DNA from 2 places in the Cupriavidus sp. HE11 genome. Region 2 is predicted to be linked to the other one. Evidence: predicted binding sites of a transcription regulator. Region 2 holds the regulator's gene; the other holds the start of a gene.
The links. Region 2 encodes LexA, which represses DNA repair genes until DNA is damaged. Its sites were predicted from a motif close to ACTGTATNNNNATACAGT; they were not measured.
Positions count from the first base shown of each region.

Region 1: a site for LexA is predicted at 1,497-1,514, ahead of ACOABP_RS00340 (CppA family protein). Genes of this name have one in related genera too.

Region 1 is NZ_CP184464.1:64,282-72,117, forward strand. Features, by position in the region: gene ACOABP_RS00330 (LysR substrate-binding domain-containing protein) at 1-456, opposite strand, end outside; gene ACOABP_RS00335 (RNA polymerase sigma-70 factor) at 511-1,401, opposite strand; gene ACOABP_RS00340 (CppA family protein) at 1,590-1,943, shown strand; gene ACOABP_RS00345 (thiamine pyrophosphate-binding protein) at 2,059-3,735, opposite strand; gene ACOABP_RS00350 (Bug family tripartite tricarboxylate transporter substrate binding protein) at 3,999-4,994, shown strand; gene ACOABP_RS00355 (malate/lactate/ureidoglycolate dehydrogenase) at 4,997-6,091, shown strand; gene garL (2-dehydro-3-deoxyglucarate aldolase) at 6,107-6,898, shown strand; gene ACOABP_RS00365 (2-hydroxy-3-oxopropionate reductase) at 6,923-7,822, shown strand; gene ACOABP_RS00370 (LysR family transcriptional regulator) at 7,831-7,836, shown strand, end outside.
Region 2 is NZ_CP184464.1:292,799-300,634, reverse strand. Features, by position in the region: gene ACOABP_RS01390 (acyltransferase family protein) at 1-806, shown strand, start outside; gene ACOABP_RS01385 (hypothetical protein) at 1,134-1,388, shown strand; gene ACOABP_RS01380 (hypothetical protein) at 1,661-1,834, opposite strand; gene lexA (transcriptional repressor LexA) at 1,988-2,644, opposite strand; gene ACOABP_RS01370 (asparaginase) at 2,880-3,890, shown strand; gene rpsF (30S ribosomal protein S6) at 4,007-4,381, shown strand; gene priB (primosomal replication protein N) at 4,402-4,701, shown strand; gene rpsR (30S ribosomal protein S18) at 4,705-4,983, shown strand; gene rplI (50S ribosomal protein L9) at 5,014-5,466, shown strand; gene ACOABP_RS01345 (replicative DNA helicase) at 5,595-6,986, shown strand; gene ACOABP_RS01340 (DUF47 domain-containing protein) at 7,138-7,764, shown strand; gene ACOABP_RS01335 (inorganic phosphate transporter) at 7,778-7,836, shown strand, end outside.

The sequences.
Region 1 (7,836 bases), 230 kb from region 2:
GTCCCACGCGTCGTCGCCAAAGTAGATGGCCGCATCGAACAGCGAATCGGCAAAGTGGAACGGCTCGGGCCGCGCGTGAATATTGACGACGATGCGCGGATGCTCGGCGCGGAACGCCGCCAGGCGCGGAATCAGCCATTGCGTGGCGAAGGTGGGCACCACGGCCAGTTCAAGCACCTCCATGCCGCCCGCGCGCGAGGCCAGGTCCTTGGTGGCGCGCTCGATGGCCTTCAGTTCGGCGCGGATTTCACGCACATAGCGGTCGCCGTCGGGCGTCAGCACCACGCGCTGGCGCACCCGTTCGAAGAAGCGCACGCCTAGCCGTTCCTCCAGTGTCTGGATCTGCCGGGAAATTGCGCTTTCGGTGACGTTCAGTTCCGCCGCGGCGCGCGTGAAGCTGCCTAGTCGGGCAGCGCACTCAAGCATCTGGAGCGCGATCAGGCTGGGCAGGCGCATGGTCAGGGACAGGCAATCAAGAAGGCAATCGAAAAGGACATCGGATACGGAAAATCAGGGATGCGCGATAGCGGCCAGGATGCGCTTGAGCTTGTCGGGGTTGCGTTGTGCGTGGATGCCGACGATGCGCTCGCCATCGGTCTCGATGCTCTGGGCCGATTCGAGCTGCCCGTCCACGAAGCGCAGCAGCGCCCACTGGCCGTTAAGCACCACCATCCGCACGTGCACCGCCAGGCCGCGCCGCTGGGCCGCGAAAAAGACCTGCGCGATCTTGCCGCCGCCGACCAGCGGCTTCGGAAAGCTGGACACCTTGCCGCCGCCATCGCCAATCAGCGTGGCCTCGTCGGCCAGCAGGCCGCGTATTGCATCGAAACTGCCCTGCTCCAGCGCCTGGGCAAACCGGCGCACCAGGTTCAGGTGCATGTCCTTGCGCACGGGCTGGCGTGGCCGGGCGTCGCGCAACTGAACCTTGGCACGGCTTACCAGCTGACGGCAGGCCGTCTCGCTCTTGCCGATGACCGCCGCCACCTCGGCATAGTCGGCGTCGAAGACTTCGCGCAGCAGAAACGCCGCGCGCGCTTCGGGCGTCAGGCGTTCCAGCAGGAACAGGAACGCCACCGACACATCGTCGGCACGTTCGTGAATGGCTTCGGGCGTATCGGCACTCTCGCCCAGCAGCGGCTCGGGCAGCCAGATACCGGCGTAGTGCTCGCGCTGGAGCTTGGCCGCGCGCAGATGGTCGATGGCCAGCCGTGTGGTGACGGACACCAGCCAGGCCTCCGGGCTGTCGATCACGGTGCGATCGGTGCCGTGCCAGCGCAGCCAGGCGTCCTGCACCACATCCTCGGCCTCTGCCACGGCACCGAGCATGCGGTATGCAATGGCCTGAAGACGCGGCCGAAGCTGGTCGAAAGTCTGGGTGGAATCTGGGACGGGCGCGGCCATGGCGTGGGAGTCCGGCGGTGGGGCCGTCATTGTGGCATTGGCGCCCCACCGGCGTCTCGCGCGGCGACCGACTGCGGGCTTGAAATTTCCGAACTACTGTATATATTTACAGTGTACTGTATGGATAGACAGTACCAAGAGATGTATCGGGATGGATTGAACAGTGTCGGAACCTTCGGAGCCCTGAAATGGAACACCTGATCCGTGTGCAGAACGAATATGACCGCCAGGTACTGGTCTGGCTGCGCGGACGCATTGGTGATGCAGCCTTGGTGTCGGCCGCGCGCCGCACCGCTGCGGATGGAAAAAAGCCTTATCTGTCAACGATTTGCCGGCTGCTGAACATTCGGCCGCCGTCGCGGCGCAGCTTTGCCGACGAGGCCCGCAAGACCCATCGCGCGGTGGGCGAGCGCTATCTGGCGCAGATCCGCCAGATCCTGGCAAAACCGGTTGCCCAAGGCGGGCAACATCCGCAACTTGCGCAATATTCCCAACGGGAAACCACCGGGCATGAAGCCCGGCCGCAGGGTTCTCTTTTCTAGGTATCTTCCGTGCCCTTTCGGAACCGGCCGACGTTTAGTCCGAATTATTGAATTTCCATAATTTGGACTAAACGTCTTTCACGTCACTTACTTTTGCCGCCCTTACCTGCCTGCCTTACCTCGGCAGTTCGCTGACACGCATCGCGGGCGTGATCTGCAGCGGGTCGGTCATCAACTCCAGCACGGCAGGCTTGCCAGCCTGCTGCGCCCGCTCGAAGGCCGCGGCGAAATCCTCGGTCCGTTCCACGCGCTCGGCCCAGGCGCCGCAGGCCTTCGCCATCTCCACGAAATCGGGATTGACGATGGTCGTGCCGCTCTGGCGGCCCGGATAGCGGCGTTCCTGGTGCATCCGGATCGTGCCGTACATGCGGTTGTTCACCAGGATCACGATCAGGTTCGCGCCATGAGCGGCGGCCGTGGCGATTTCCTGCGGATACATCAGGTAGCAGCCGTCACCGGCAAAGCACACCACGGTCTTCTCCGGAAAACGCAGCTTGGCGGCGATGGCAGCCGGCAGGCCGTAGCCCATTGCGCCGCAGGTTGGCGCCAGTTCGGTACGGGGCTTCCTGTAGGCATAGAAGCGGTGCAGCCATACCGTGTAGTTGCCGGCGCCGTTCGACAGCATGGCGTCCTCGGGCAGCACCTGGTTCAGGTGCGCCATGGCGGCGGCCATGTCCACGCCGGTCAGTTCCGCATGCGGCTTCGGGGGCGTGACAAAGGCCTCGTGGTCGGCGCGCGCGCCCGCGGTCCAGTCCTTCCAGGCCACCGTGGCGGGCGCAGCCAGCGTTGCGAGCATTGCGGCGCCGGGCTCCACACCTGCATGGATCGGCAGCGCGGCCTGGTAGACACGGCCCAGCTCGAAGCTGTCGGCATGAATATGCACAAGCTTCTGCTTCGGTTGCGGCACTTCCAGCAGCGAGTAGCTGTCGGTGGCGATATCGCCAAGTCGCGTGCCGAAGGCAACGATCAGGTCGGCCGTCTTCACGCGTTCGGCCAGCTTGGGACTGACGCCCAGGCTCAGGTGGCCTACATAGTGCGGGTCGCGGTTGTCGATCACGTCCTGGCGGCGGAAAGCGCAGGCCACGGGCAGATCCCAGGCCTTGACGAATGCGGCGAAGTCGCGCACGGCCCGGTCGGTCCAGTTGGCGCCACCGGCAATCACCAGCGGGCGCTGGGCGGCGGCCAGCGCGGCCGCCAGCGCCTGGGCGTCCTCGGGGCGCGGGGCGGCGGCCACGGCACGGTACGGCGCGGCGTCGGCCACTTCCACCAGGCCATCGAGCACATCCTCGGGCAGCGCCAGCACCACCGGGCCCGGACGGCCCGACGTCGCCACCTGGAAGGCACGCGCCACCATTTCCGGGATACGCGCCGGATCGTCGATCTCGGCCGCCCACTTGCACATCGACCCGAATACCGCCGCGTAGTCGACTTCCTGGAACGCCTCGCGGCCCTTGTGCTCGCGGGCGATCTGGCCAACGAACAGGATCATCGGCGTGGAGTCCTGCTGGGCGATATGCACGCCGATGCTGCCATGCGTGGCGCCGGGGCCGCGCGTCACGAAGCAGATGCCGGGACGGCCCGTCAGCTTGCCGTCGGCCTCGGCCATGTTGGCGGCTGCGCCTTCGTGCTTGCACACCACCAGGTCGATGGCCGGCTGGTCATGCAGCGCGTCCAGAACGTCAAGGAAGCTCTCGCCTGGCACGCAGAAAATGCGTTCGGTGCCATGGATGCGCAGTTGGTCGACAAGGACGCGGCCGCCGGTGCGGGCCGTCTGGGAAGCGTTGGAGGTCATGTTGGGCGTTGGGCGCGTTATCGGCTTGTTTATCGCAATGTCTGCAATTGTTCCGTTTGACGTGCGCGGCTGCGCGGCCTATCGTGCATTTCTGTTATGCGAATTCTGCAAGTCGGCACGGCGTGGGTCCGTGTAGATTTGCGGACGAGGCGCAGCACAAGACGCCCCGCCTGGCTTGGGTTTCCATCCGGAAACCGTCAGGCAGAACGGCAGCCCGCCAAGGGACTGTCGCACACGAACGTTCGCGCTACAGGAGACATGATATGAATTTTCCCCATCGCCTGATGCGGCCGATGCTGGCCGTGCTTTGTACCGGATGCATGGCCGTCGCCTCGCAGGCCGGCGCCCAGGGCGCCGATCACTACCCGACCAAGCCCATCACCTATGTGGTGCCGTTTGCTGCCGGGGGCACCACCGACCTGCTGGGCCGCCTGATCGGCCAGCGGCTGTCGCAGGTGCTGGGCCAGTCCGTGGTGGTGGAAAACCGCGCCGGCGCCGGCGGCAATATCGGCTCCGACTACGTCGCCAAGGCCCCGGCCGATGGCTACACGCTGCTGGGCGGCACGATCAGTTCGCACGCCATCAACGTGAGCCTGTATCCGAAGATGCCGTATGACCCGATCAAGAACTTCCAGCCCATCGCGCTGATCGGCACGCTGCCGAACGTGCTGGTGGTGAACGCCAGCAGCCCGTGGAAGAGCGTCCAGGACGTGATTGCCGCTGCCAAGGCCAAGCCGGGCACGGTCAACTTCGGCTCGTCAGGCAACGGCACGTCGCAGCACCTGGCCGCCGAACTGTTCGCCAACATGGCCGGCCTGCGCATGACCCACGTGCCATACAAGGGCAGCAGCCAGGCCGTGCAGGCGCTGCTGGGCAACCAGGTGGACCTGGTATTCGAGAACAGCGTGGCCGCCATGCCGATGATCCAGTCCGGCAAGTTCCGCGCGCTGGCTACCACCGGCGCCAAGCGCGCAGCCGAGCTGCCCGACGTCCCGACCATGGCGGAGTCTGGCCTGAACGGCTACGAGATCGTGTCGTGGCAGGCCATCTTCGCGCCGGCCGGCACGCCCAAGCCCATTGTCGACAAGCTGTCGACCGAAATCGGCAAGATCATCCGCCAGCCCGACGTGCGCGCCAAACTGGCGTCGATGGGCGTGGAGCCCTCGGGCGCCGGCCCGACCGAACTGGGCAATTTCCAGAAGAGCGAAGTTGCCAAATGGGCAAACCTGATCAAGGTCGCCAATATTCACCTGGAGTAAGCATGAGTGATCACCGTATCCCGACTGCCGGCCTGCACCAATGGGTGACAGACCTTTGGCTGGCGGCGGGCTCCGACGCCCGCGAGGCCACACTGACCGCCGATCACCTGGTGGGCGCCAACCTGTCCGGCCACGACTCGCATGGCGTGGGCATGATTCCCAAGTACGTGATGTCGTGGCAGGCCGACCAGCTCCAGCTGAACCAGCAGGTCAGCGTGGTGCACGAATCGGGCGGCATCCTGAGCCTGGACGGCAACCGTGGCATGGGCCAGGCCGTGACCGAACAGGCGATGGGCCTGGGCATCGAACGCGCCAGGGAACACGGCGTGTGCGTGCTGGGCCTGCGCCGTTCGCACCATCTGGGCCGCGTGGGCCACTGGGCCGAGCAGGCCACGGCGGCCGGCATGATCTCGATTCACTTCGTGAATGTGCTATCCAAGCCGATCGTCGCACCGCATGGTGGCTACGATCCGCGCTTTGGCACCAATCCGTTCACGATTGGCGTGCCGGTGGCGGGACAACCGCCGCTGGTGCTGGACTTTGCCACCAGCGCCATCGCGCTGGGCAAGGTGCGCGTTGCCAATAACAAGGGTGTGCCGGTGCCGCCAGGCTGCCTGATGGACCCGCAGGGCCACCCCACCGACGACCCCGCCGTGATGTTCCCGCACCCGGGCACGCCGCAGGGCGCGCTGCGCACGTTCGGCGAACACAAGGGCTACGTGCTGGCCGTGATGTGCGAACTGCTGGGCGCGGCCGTGACCGGCGGCCATACCATCCGCCCCGAAACGCTCACGCACGAGCATGCGGTGTGGAACAACATGCTGGCGATCATCTTCGATCCGGCGCGGCTGGGCAGCAGCACAACGTTTGGCCACGAGGTGGAGTCTTTTGTCGAATGGATGAAGGCGTCGCGCCTGCAGCCGGGCAATGACGCCATCCGGCTGCCCGGCGACCCCGAACGCGCCTGGCGCCGTGCCCGCGCCGAATACATTCCCGTGGATAGCAGCACGCTGGCCCAGCTTGACGACGCCGCCGCACGCGTGCTGCAGGCCCGCGGCAAATCGCCGGGCCCGCTTTCCGCGCTGGCGGCCGACTGATCCAGGAGACTTACGATGTCCACCACCCCTCACCTGCCCCAGATCAACCCGCTGCCCAACAAGTTCCGGGCCGACGTGCTTGCGCGCAAGCGCCTGATCGGCCTGTGGAGTTCGCTGGGCCAGCCGGTGACCAGCGAGATTGTCGGCCTGGCCGGCTTCGACTGGCTGCTGCTGGACGGCGAGCATTCGCCCAACGACGTGCTGACCTTCGCGCCGCAGCTGATGGCACTCAAGGACAGCACCAGCGCGCCCGTGGTGCGTCCGCCTTGGAACGACCCGGTGATGCTCAAGCGCCTGCTCGACATTGGTTTCTACAACTTCCTGATTCCGTTCGTGGAATCGGCCGAGGAAGCCCGCCGCGCGGTACGCGCCACGCGCTATCCGCCCGACGGCATCCGTGGCGTGTCGGGCGTGCAGCGGCAGAACCGCTATGGCACGGTGCCCGACTTCTTCAAGACCATCAACGACAATATCTGCGTGCTGGTGCAGGTCGAAAGCCGCAAGGGCGTGGAAGCGATCGACGAGATCTGCGCGGAACCGGGCGTGGACGGCATCTTCATCGGCCCGAACGACCTGGCCGCGGCCTACGGGCACCTGGGCAACCCGAACCATCCGGATGTGCAGGCGGCGGTCAAGCAGATCTACGATGCGGCCAACCGCGCCGGCAAGGCCATCGGCACGCTGACCCCGGTGGAAGCCGACGCGCGCCGCTATCTGGACATGGGCGCGCACTTCGTGGCGGTCGGCATCGATCACGTATTGCTGCGCGATGCGGCACGCTCACTGCGCGACCGCTTCGCGTCCTGAAGCCATTTTCAACAGGAAGGAATCATGAGCAAGCTCGGATTTATCGGATTGGGGGTCATGGGCAAGCCCATGGCCGAACACCTGCAGGCTGGCGGCCATACCGTCTACGCGCATACGCGCAGCGGCGTGCCGCAGGACTTGCTGGACCGCGGCATGCAGCAATGCGCCAGCGCCACCGATGTGGCAAAGCAGGCCGACATCATCTTCCTGATGCTGCCCGATACGCCTGACGTGGAGCGCGTGCTGTTCGGCGACAACGGCGTGGCCGCCGGGCTGACCAAGGGCAAGGTCGTGGTGGACATGAGCTCGATCTCGCCCATCGACACGCGCGAGTTCGCGGCCAGGATCGAGAAGCTTGGCTGCGACTACGTGGATGCGCCGGTGTCCGGCGGCGAGGTCGGCGCCAAGGCTGCCACGCTGTCGATCATGGCCGGCGGCAAGCAGCCGGTGTTCGACAAGGTACTGCCGCTGCTGGAGCTGATGGGGAAGAACATCACGCTGGTGGGCAATGTCGGTGATGGTCAGGTGGCCAAGGTCGCCAACCAGGTGATCGTGGCGCTGACCATCGAGGCCGTCAGCGAGGCGCTGGTGCTGGCCGCCAAGGCCGGCGCCGACCCGGCACGCGTGCGCCAGGCGCTGATGGGGGGTTTTGCCAGTTCCAAGATCCTCGAAGTCCACGGCGAACGCATGATCAAGCGCACGTTCAACCCGGGCTTCCGCATCGAACTGCACCAGAAGGACCTGAACCTGGCGCTGTCCACGGCAAGGCAGCTGGGACTGGGCCTGCCCAATACGGCATCGACGCAGCAGCTGTTCAACGTCTGCGTGGCCCAGGGCGGCGCTGGCTGGGATCATTCGGGGCTGGTCAAGGCCATCGAGCACATGTCGTCGTTCGCCATCGGCGACACGCCAAAGCAGGCCTGATAACCGCCATGTCG
Region 2 (7,836 bases):
CGCGTGTGACCAGGCTATTCCCAGCGTTCTGGGTGTGCTGCACCATCACATTTATCACTGCGCTAGTAATCGGCGGAGCGCGCTATCCCGTCACGTTTGGGCAGTACATCGCAAATATGCTGTCGCTCGGTTCGGGGCCAGGCGTGGCGCCCATCGATGGGGCGTACTGGTCGCTTGCGATCGAGATCAAGTTTTACGCGCTGGTGGCAATCGCGATGGCACTCGGCGCGACAAAGAGAGAGGAAGTGCTGCTGTGGGGATGGGCCTGCGCAACTGCCTTCGTCGATGTGTTTGGGCTGGATGCGTTCAAGCCATGGCTGCTCGCTGACTACGCGCCATACTTCATCGGCGGTGGAGCATTGTTCCTCACGTGGTCGAGAGGTCTATCCATTTCCCGCGGTGCACTGATAGTCAGTGCGTGGGGTTTGGCGACAGTGCATGCCATTAGCAGGGCATCAGGCATTGCTGCGTACTATAAAACGCCCATCAGTGGGACGGTGGTCGGCCTGATCGTTGCCCTGTTCTTCATTACGATGCTGCTGATTGCCACAAAGCGCACCGGGCCTTTCAAGGCATGGCGGACTACTACCCTCGGCGCCATCAGCTACCCGCTTTACCTTCTGCATCAGTTCATCGGGTACATGCTGCTCAATGCCGCCCCCATTCAAAGCCCGATTATGTTCTGGGCTCTTGTCGTGTTGATGATCGCTGCGTCCTATGCGGTGCACATCTTTGCGGAACGCCCGATCGCAGCCCATCTGAAGCGTGTCCTAAACAATGCGCGCCGGACCAACCGCGCTTACTGAGGCTGGCTGGATACTACGCGGGGGGGGGCGCCGGTCGATTTGCCAGCTTTTTTGCCAGTATTTCTCAGAAAACCGCATGGTTGAGCCAGATCGCTGGGGTTCGAGTCCGCGGCGCCCGGGGAGGCGACGAAGCCCCCTCAATTCCGTGGGAATACCCTGAGAAAAACACGGGAATTTTCGGTGTTTTAGGGCTTCGAGTATTCCCGCGAATCGCCCGGAAACCGGCTCTGGGCAAGGCTTCGCGGCGCGTATATCGTTGGGCTTCCGGCGCCTGTTGATTTCCTATGCTGTACTGGATACCAGAACCAGATGCCAGTGGAGGCGATCATGGTCCAGCGCTTCTTCGATCTTCCTCAGCAAGAGCAGGACGCGGTTGCGGCCGCGTGTGCAAAGCACGGGTTTGTGCCGGACGACTTTGAATTTGTCGTGGATGGTGTTGACGGCGGCCGTCAGACCGTTGCCGTCGAGCGGGTCGTGGGTGGGCACTTTCAGAAATACAAGGTGCCCGACGGCTCGGGTTGGACGGTGGCCTTCGAGGCTGATCTCGATGCCGACTGGTTCGGCGCGCCCTTGGCAGACTGAGGATCGGGTGGGCCTTCTTCGGGCAGACCCCCTAAGCGATCGGCCAAAAAAAACCGGCCCTTGGCGGGGTCGACAAGGTCCGGTCATGCGCATGACGCGAATACGCCAGTGATGCAGTGCGCGTCAGTGAGTTTAATCAGGCTTCTGTCAGTTTTAAATGAAGCCTTAATTACACGTTGTGGGCTCGCAACTCCACTTCTTACAAAGCGGGGCGTCTGACCTCTGAAGAGGCGGGCCGTTTGCCCGCGTGGCACGGCGCGGGCGAAAAGACGTCAGTCGAGCAGCTTCGTGCTCGGTTCGGCGAGTTCCAGCATGCGGCAGATGGCGGCCATGTTGCCGACCATCGTGCGGCGTTGCGCGCCCTGGTAGACGCGGACGCCCTTGATTTGCCGGAACGGGACCGGCTTGACCGGGCGGCGGGAAGCGGTGGGATTCGATTGCAGCATGGCAACACCTCGTTATTTGCGACAGCAGTGGTCCGCGCCCGTCGTCCAGCAAGGACGGGGCGGCGTGGGCAAAGCAAAGCGGGTGACCAGGGCAGACGGCCGTGCTGCCTAAGTCTCGGGAGTCGGAGACGCTGTCAGGCGCCTCCGGTCACGCTAGAAGCCTGATGATCGGATCAGGCCGACAGCGATACCTTCCAGGGAGAATTCATCGCGGCCCGAATGGAGCACAATATTCTGGAAATCGGGGTTTTCGGCGATCAGTTCGATCGTGTCGCCGCGTTTCTTCAGGCGCTTGACGGTGACATCTTCGCCAAGGCGGGCCACGACGATCTTGCCGTTGGCGGCCTCGCTGGCCTTCTTGACGGCCAGCAGGTCGCCGTCCAGGATGCCGGCGTCGCGCATGCTCAGACCGCGTACTCGCAGCAGGTAGTCAGGGCGCTCGTCGAACACGGAGGCGTCCACTTGGTATTGGCGATCGATATGCTCCGCGGCAAGGATCGGGCTGCCTGCAGCGACGCGACCGACCAGCGGTAGTGTCAGTTGCAGCACGCCAGCCATCGGCAGCGTGAACTGGTCGGAACGCTCCGAATCGCTGCGTGCCACCTTGAGTCGGATGCCGCGCGATGCGCCGGGCGTCAGTTCGATCACTCCCTTGCGCGCCAGCGCCCGCAGGTGTTCCTCGGCCGAATTGGGCGAGGAAAAACCGAACTCGGCGGCGATCTCGGCGCGTGTGGGCGGAAAGCCCGTGTTGCGGATCGTGTCGCGGATCAGATCGAAAATCTGCTGCTGCCGGGGTGTCAGGGTCGCCATGGTTCGCCGGTCTCTCGTGCCGAAGCACTGTATGTTTAAACAGTATGCTGTGATTTTATACAGTATCGTGTGAAGTGCAAGCACAATTTGCGCAGCGGGCTCTACATGGACCGAACCCGGCCCGGTGGCTTCGCGGGTTTGTCATGGGGTAGCCGGCGCGGCGCGGCAGTTACAATCGTTGGTCGGATCCAGGGTAGTGCGCCCCTAAAGCCAGTCCATAAGCCAGCCTTCATTCATGCCAGCTTCCTCGTCATTGCCGCCCCGCGTTGTTGTTCTTGCCACTGGCGGCACCATTGCCGGGACGTCCGGCGATCCCGCCAGTAGTGCCCAGTACCAGGCCGCCACCGTGCCGGTGTCGCAGCTGGTGCAGGCGGTTCCCGCGCTGGCCGATGTGGCGCACGTGGCGACCGAGCAGGTGGCGCAGATCGACAGCAAGGACATGGCGTTCGGTCTCTGGCAGCAACTGGCGGGGCGCGTGGCGTACTGGTCGGCTCAGCCGGATGTGGCCGGTATTGTGATCACGCATGGCACCGATACGCTTGAGGAAACGGCGATGTTCCTGCACCTGACGCAGACGTGTCCGGTGCCGGTGGTCATCACGGCGGCGATGCGGCCGGCGACCTCGCTGTCGGCCGATGGCCCGCTGAACCTGCTCGATGCCGTGCGCGTCGCGGCCAGTCCGGATGCAAGGGGTGGCGGGGTGCTCGTGGTCCTGAACCAGCAGATCCATGCGGCTCGTGACGTGACCAAGGCGCACACGTCGGCTGTCGACGCGTTTGTCTCGCCGAATACGGGGCCGCTCGGTTACGTGCAGGACGCCTATATTCGATTCACGCGCATGCCGGCGCGGCGCGACATGGCGATTTTGCCGGTGCCGACGACCTGGCCGCTGGCGGAGATCGTGGTCAGCCATGCCCAGCCGGGCAGGGTGGCCATCGATGCGATGGTGGCGGCAGGTGTGAAGGGGCTGGTGGTGGCCGCCACGGGGAACGGTTCGATTCACGAAACCCTGGCGGCGGCGCTGGCCGATGCGGCCGGTGCCGGCGTTGCTGTGGTGCGCAGTTCGCGTACCGGAGCGGGGCATGTGTCGATACCGGCGCATCCGTCGCCGCGGGCCGGTTTGTTCGTGTCGGCGGGCGACCTCAACCCGTACAAGGCGCGCGTGCTGCTGCTGCTTGCGCTGGCGGCCGATCCATTGCTGGGCTTCGATGCCGGGCGCCTGCAGTCGGTGTTCATGGCCTGCTGAACCCGCCCTGCGCCCGAGCCTTGCGGATTTGCAGGGTTCCGGGCTATACTCGCGGGCTATTCAACCTTGCCGCACCGGACGTGACGCCCGGGTGGCTCATCCCAAAAGGAGCGTCAATGCGTCATTACGAAATCGTATTTATCGTCCATCCGGACCAGAGCGAACAAGTGCCGGCGATGATCGAGCGCTACAAGCAGCTCGTCACGTCGCAAAATGGCCAGATCCACCGCGTGGAAGACTGGGGCCGCCGTCAGATGGCCTACATGATCCAGAAGCTGGCCAAGGCTCATTACGTTTGCCTGAACATCGAATGCGGCAAGGACACGCTGGCTGAACTCGAGCACGCGTTCAAGTTCAATGACGCCGTGCTGCGTCACCTGATCGTCCAGACCAAGAAGGCTGAGACCGCTCCGTCGCCGATGATGAAGGAAGTGCAGCGCGAAGAAGCCCGCAAGGCCGCGCAAACGACCACGGAAGGCCAGGCCGCCTGAGTGCGGACTGCTGTGTCGCGGTGAACCAGCTCCGGCTGACCGCCACGCTCGCCGAGCGAGATACGCTTCGCTATACGCCGGCCGGCATCCCTGTCGTCAACTGCATCCTGCAGCATGTCGGCGAGGTGATGGAGGCGGAAACGCCCCGGCAGGTGGAATTCGCAGTGGTGGCCATGGGCATCGGCCCGATTGGCCAGCGGCTCGAGCGCATGCCGCTCGGCACGCTGCTCGACTGCGAAGGCTTTCTGGCCCGCAAGCACCGCAACAGCAAGACACTGGTCTTTCACATCACTCGATGTAAAGCATTCGAAAAGGATTGAATCATGGCATTCGTCAAACGTGACAACAAGAACAAGAAGCGCTTCCAGCAACAGAACCCGCTGTTCAAGCGCAAGCGCTTCTGCCGCTTCACCGTGGCTGGCGTCGAACAGATCGACTACAAGGATCTGGACACCCTGAAGGACTTCATCGGCGACAACGGCAAGATCACGCCGGCTCGTCTGACCGGTACCAAGGCTCACTATCAGCGTCAGCTGGATACGGCCATCAAGCGCGCCCGCTTCCTGGCGCTGATGCCGTACACCGACCTGCACAAGAACTGATAGTCCCAGGACCGCAAGGAGAAATACACGATGCAAGTCATTCTGCTGGAAAAAGTCATCAACCTGGGCAACCTGGGCGATATCGTTCGCGTGAAGGACGGTTACGCACGTAACTTCCTGATCCCGACCAAGCGCGCTCGCCGTGCTACGCAAACCGCCATCGCCGAATTCGAAGTGAAGCGCGCCGAGCTGGAAAAGGCCGCCGCCGAGAAGCTGGCTGCTTCGCAAGCCGAAGGCGAGAAGCTGAACGGCCTGACCGTCCAGATCACCCAGAAGTCGGGTGTGGACGGCCGTCTGTTCGGTTCGGTGACCAACGCCGACATCGCCGTGGCCCTGGAAGGCCAAGGCTTCAAGGTCGAGAAGTCGCAAGTGCGTCTGCCGAACGGCCCGCTGAAGCTGGTGGGCGACTACACCGTTGGCGTGTCGCTGCACACCGACGTGCTGGTCGACATCACCGTTTCGGTGCTGGGCGAACACGTCTAAGCTGTACGCGTCTGTGATGCGCCGGTCCGGACCGGTGCGTCGGATGCACGAAAAGGCAGGAGCCATGCTCCTGCCTTTTTTCTTTGGGCGCCGTCCCGTGCAGGCCCACCCCGCTATAATTGCCCCCCATGAACGCGCCCGCCGCAGATCCCCAACTAGACAACCTCAAGGTTCCTCCGCACTCGATCGAGGCCGAACAATCGGTGCTTGGCGGGTTGCTGCTGGATAACGCCGCCTGGGACCGCATTGCCGATTTCCTGTCTGAGGCCGATTTCTACCGGTTCGACCACCGGGTGATCTTTCAGAGCATTGCCCGGCTGATCTCGGCCACCAAGCCGGCCGACGTGATCACGGTCTACGAAATGCTCCAGGTGGCCGGCAAGGCCGAGGAAGTGGGTGGGCTGGCGTACCTGAATTCGCTCGCACAGAACACGCCGAGCGCGGCCAATATCCGTCGCTATGCCGAAATCGTTCGGGAGCGCTCGGTGCTGCGCAAGCTTGTGACCGTTGCCGACGATATTGCCTCGGCAGCCTTCGCGCCCAAGGGGCGAGAAGTGCGCGAACTGCTCGACGAGGCCGAATCCAAGGTTTTTGCGATCGCGGAAGAGGGTTCGCGTGGTCAGAAGGGCTTCCAGGAGATCCAGCCGCTGCTGACGCAGGTAGTGGAGCGGATCGACGAGCTCTATCACCGTGACACCACCACCGACGTGACCGGCGTGCCGACCGGCTTTATCGACCTGGATCGCATGACCAGCGGTATGCAGCCGGGTGATCTGATCATCGTCGCCGGCCGTCCCTCGATGGGCAAGACCGCGTTTTCGCTGAACATTGGCGAGCACGTGGCGGTGGAGCAGGGCCTGCCCGTCGCCGTGTTCTCGATGGAAATGGCTGGCGTGCAGCTGGCCATGCGTATGCTGGGCTCGGTGGGTCGGCTTGATCAGCACCGGCTGCGTACCGGCCGCCTGCTGGACGAGGACTGGCCGCGCCTGACGCATTCGATCCAGCGCATGAACGATGCGCAGCTGTTCATCGACGAGACGCCGGCACTGAACCCGATGGAACTGCGGGCCCGTTCGCGGCGCCTGGCGCGCCAGTGCGGGCAGCTGGGCCTGATCATCATCGATTACCTGCAGCTGATGTCGGGTTCGGGCGGAGGCGAAAACCGCGCGACGGAAATCTCGGAAATCTCGCGGTCACTGAAGGGGCTGGCGAAGGAGCTTCACTGCCCGGTCATTGCGCTGTCGCAGCTGAACCGAAGCCTGGAACAGCGTCCGAACAAGCGCCCAGTGATGTCCGATCTGCGTGAATCGGGCGCCATCGAACAGGATGCCGACGTGATCCTGTTCATTTATCGCGACGAAGTGTACAACCCCGACTCGCAGGACAAAGGGACTGCCGAAATTATCATCGGCAAGCAGCGTAACGGTCCGATCGGCACCGTTCGGCTCACGTTCCTGGGTCAATTCACGAAGTTCGACAACTTCAGCGGCGGCCCGGCGTTCTTCGACAACGACACCTGATTGTCAGGGGGTTACACCGCTGGGCGGTGCAACCCTGTAAAATATTGCGCTTTGATGACAGCCGCCCACGAGGCGGCTGTCGTGCAATTGCTCTGCCTCCCATTTGCAACACAACCGAGCGCTGCCGTGAGGCGCGCCACAAGGACATTTCATGTTCGGCCGTTTCATGCCCACCGAGGGCAAGTTCTTCGAATACTTCAACCAGCACGCCGACTGCGCCGTCACCGCCGCGCACGAGCTGGAAGCGTTGGTCAATGACCTGCCCAACGCCGAAGGCCATGCCCGCCGCGTGCAGGCCACCGAAAAGAAGGCAGACCGTATCACGCACGACACGATCGATCTGCTGCACAAGACCTTCATCACGCCGCTGGACCGTGACGAGATCCACAAGCTCATCACGACCATGGACGACATCCTGGACCTGATGGAGGACGTGGCCGAGACGATCTCGCTGTACGACGTCACGCACCTGACCGAAGAAGCCCGCCGCCTGGCCGCGATCTGCGTGCAGTGCTGCGAAGCCGTCAAGATCGCCGTGGGCCTGCTTGAGGACATGGGCAACGCCAGCACGATCCTGAAGACTGCCCAGCAGATCGACCAGCTCGAATCGGAAGCCGACCGCGTGATGCGTTCGGCCATGTCGAAGCTGTTCCGCGACGAGACCGACGTCAAGCGCCTGATCAAGCTGAAGGCGATCTACGAGCAGCTGGAGTCCATCACCGACAAGTGCGAGGACGTGGCGAACATCATCGAAGGCATCGTCCTGGAAAACGCCTGAGGCTCGCACTGGCATGCAAACAGTACAAATGAGCTTGTGGGTCATCGGGTTGCTGGTGGCACTGGCGCTGCT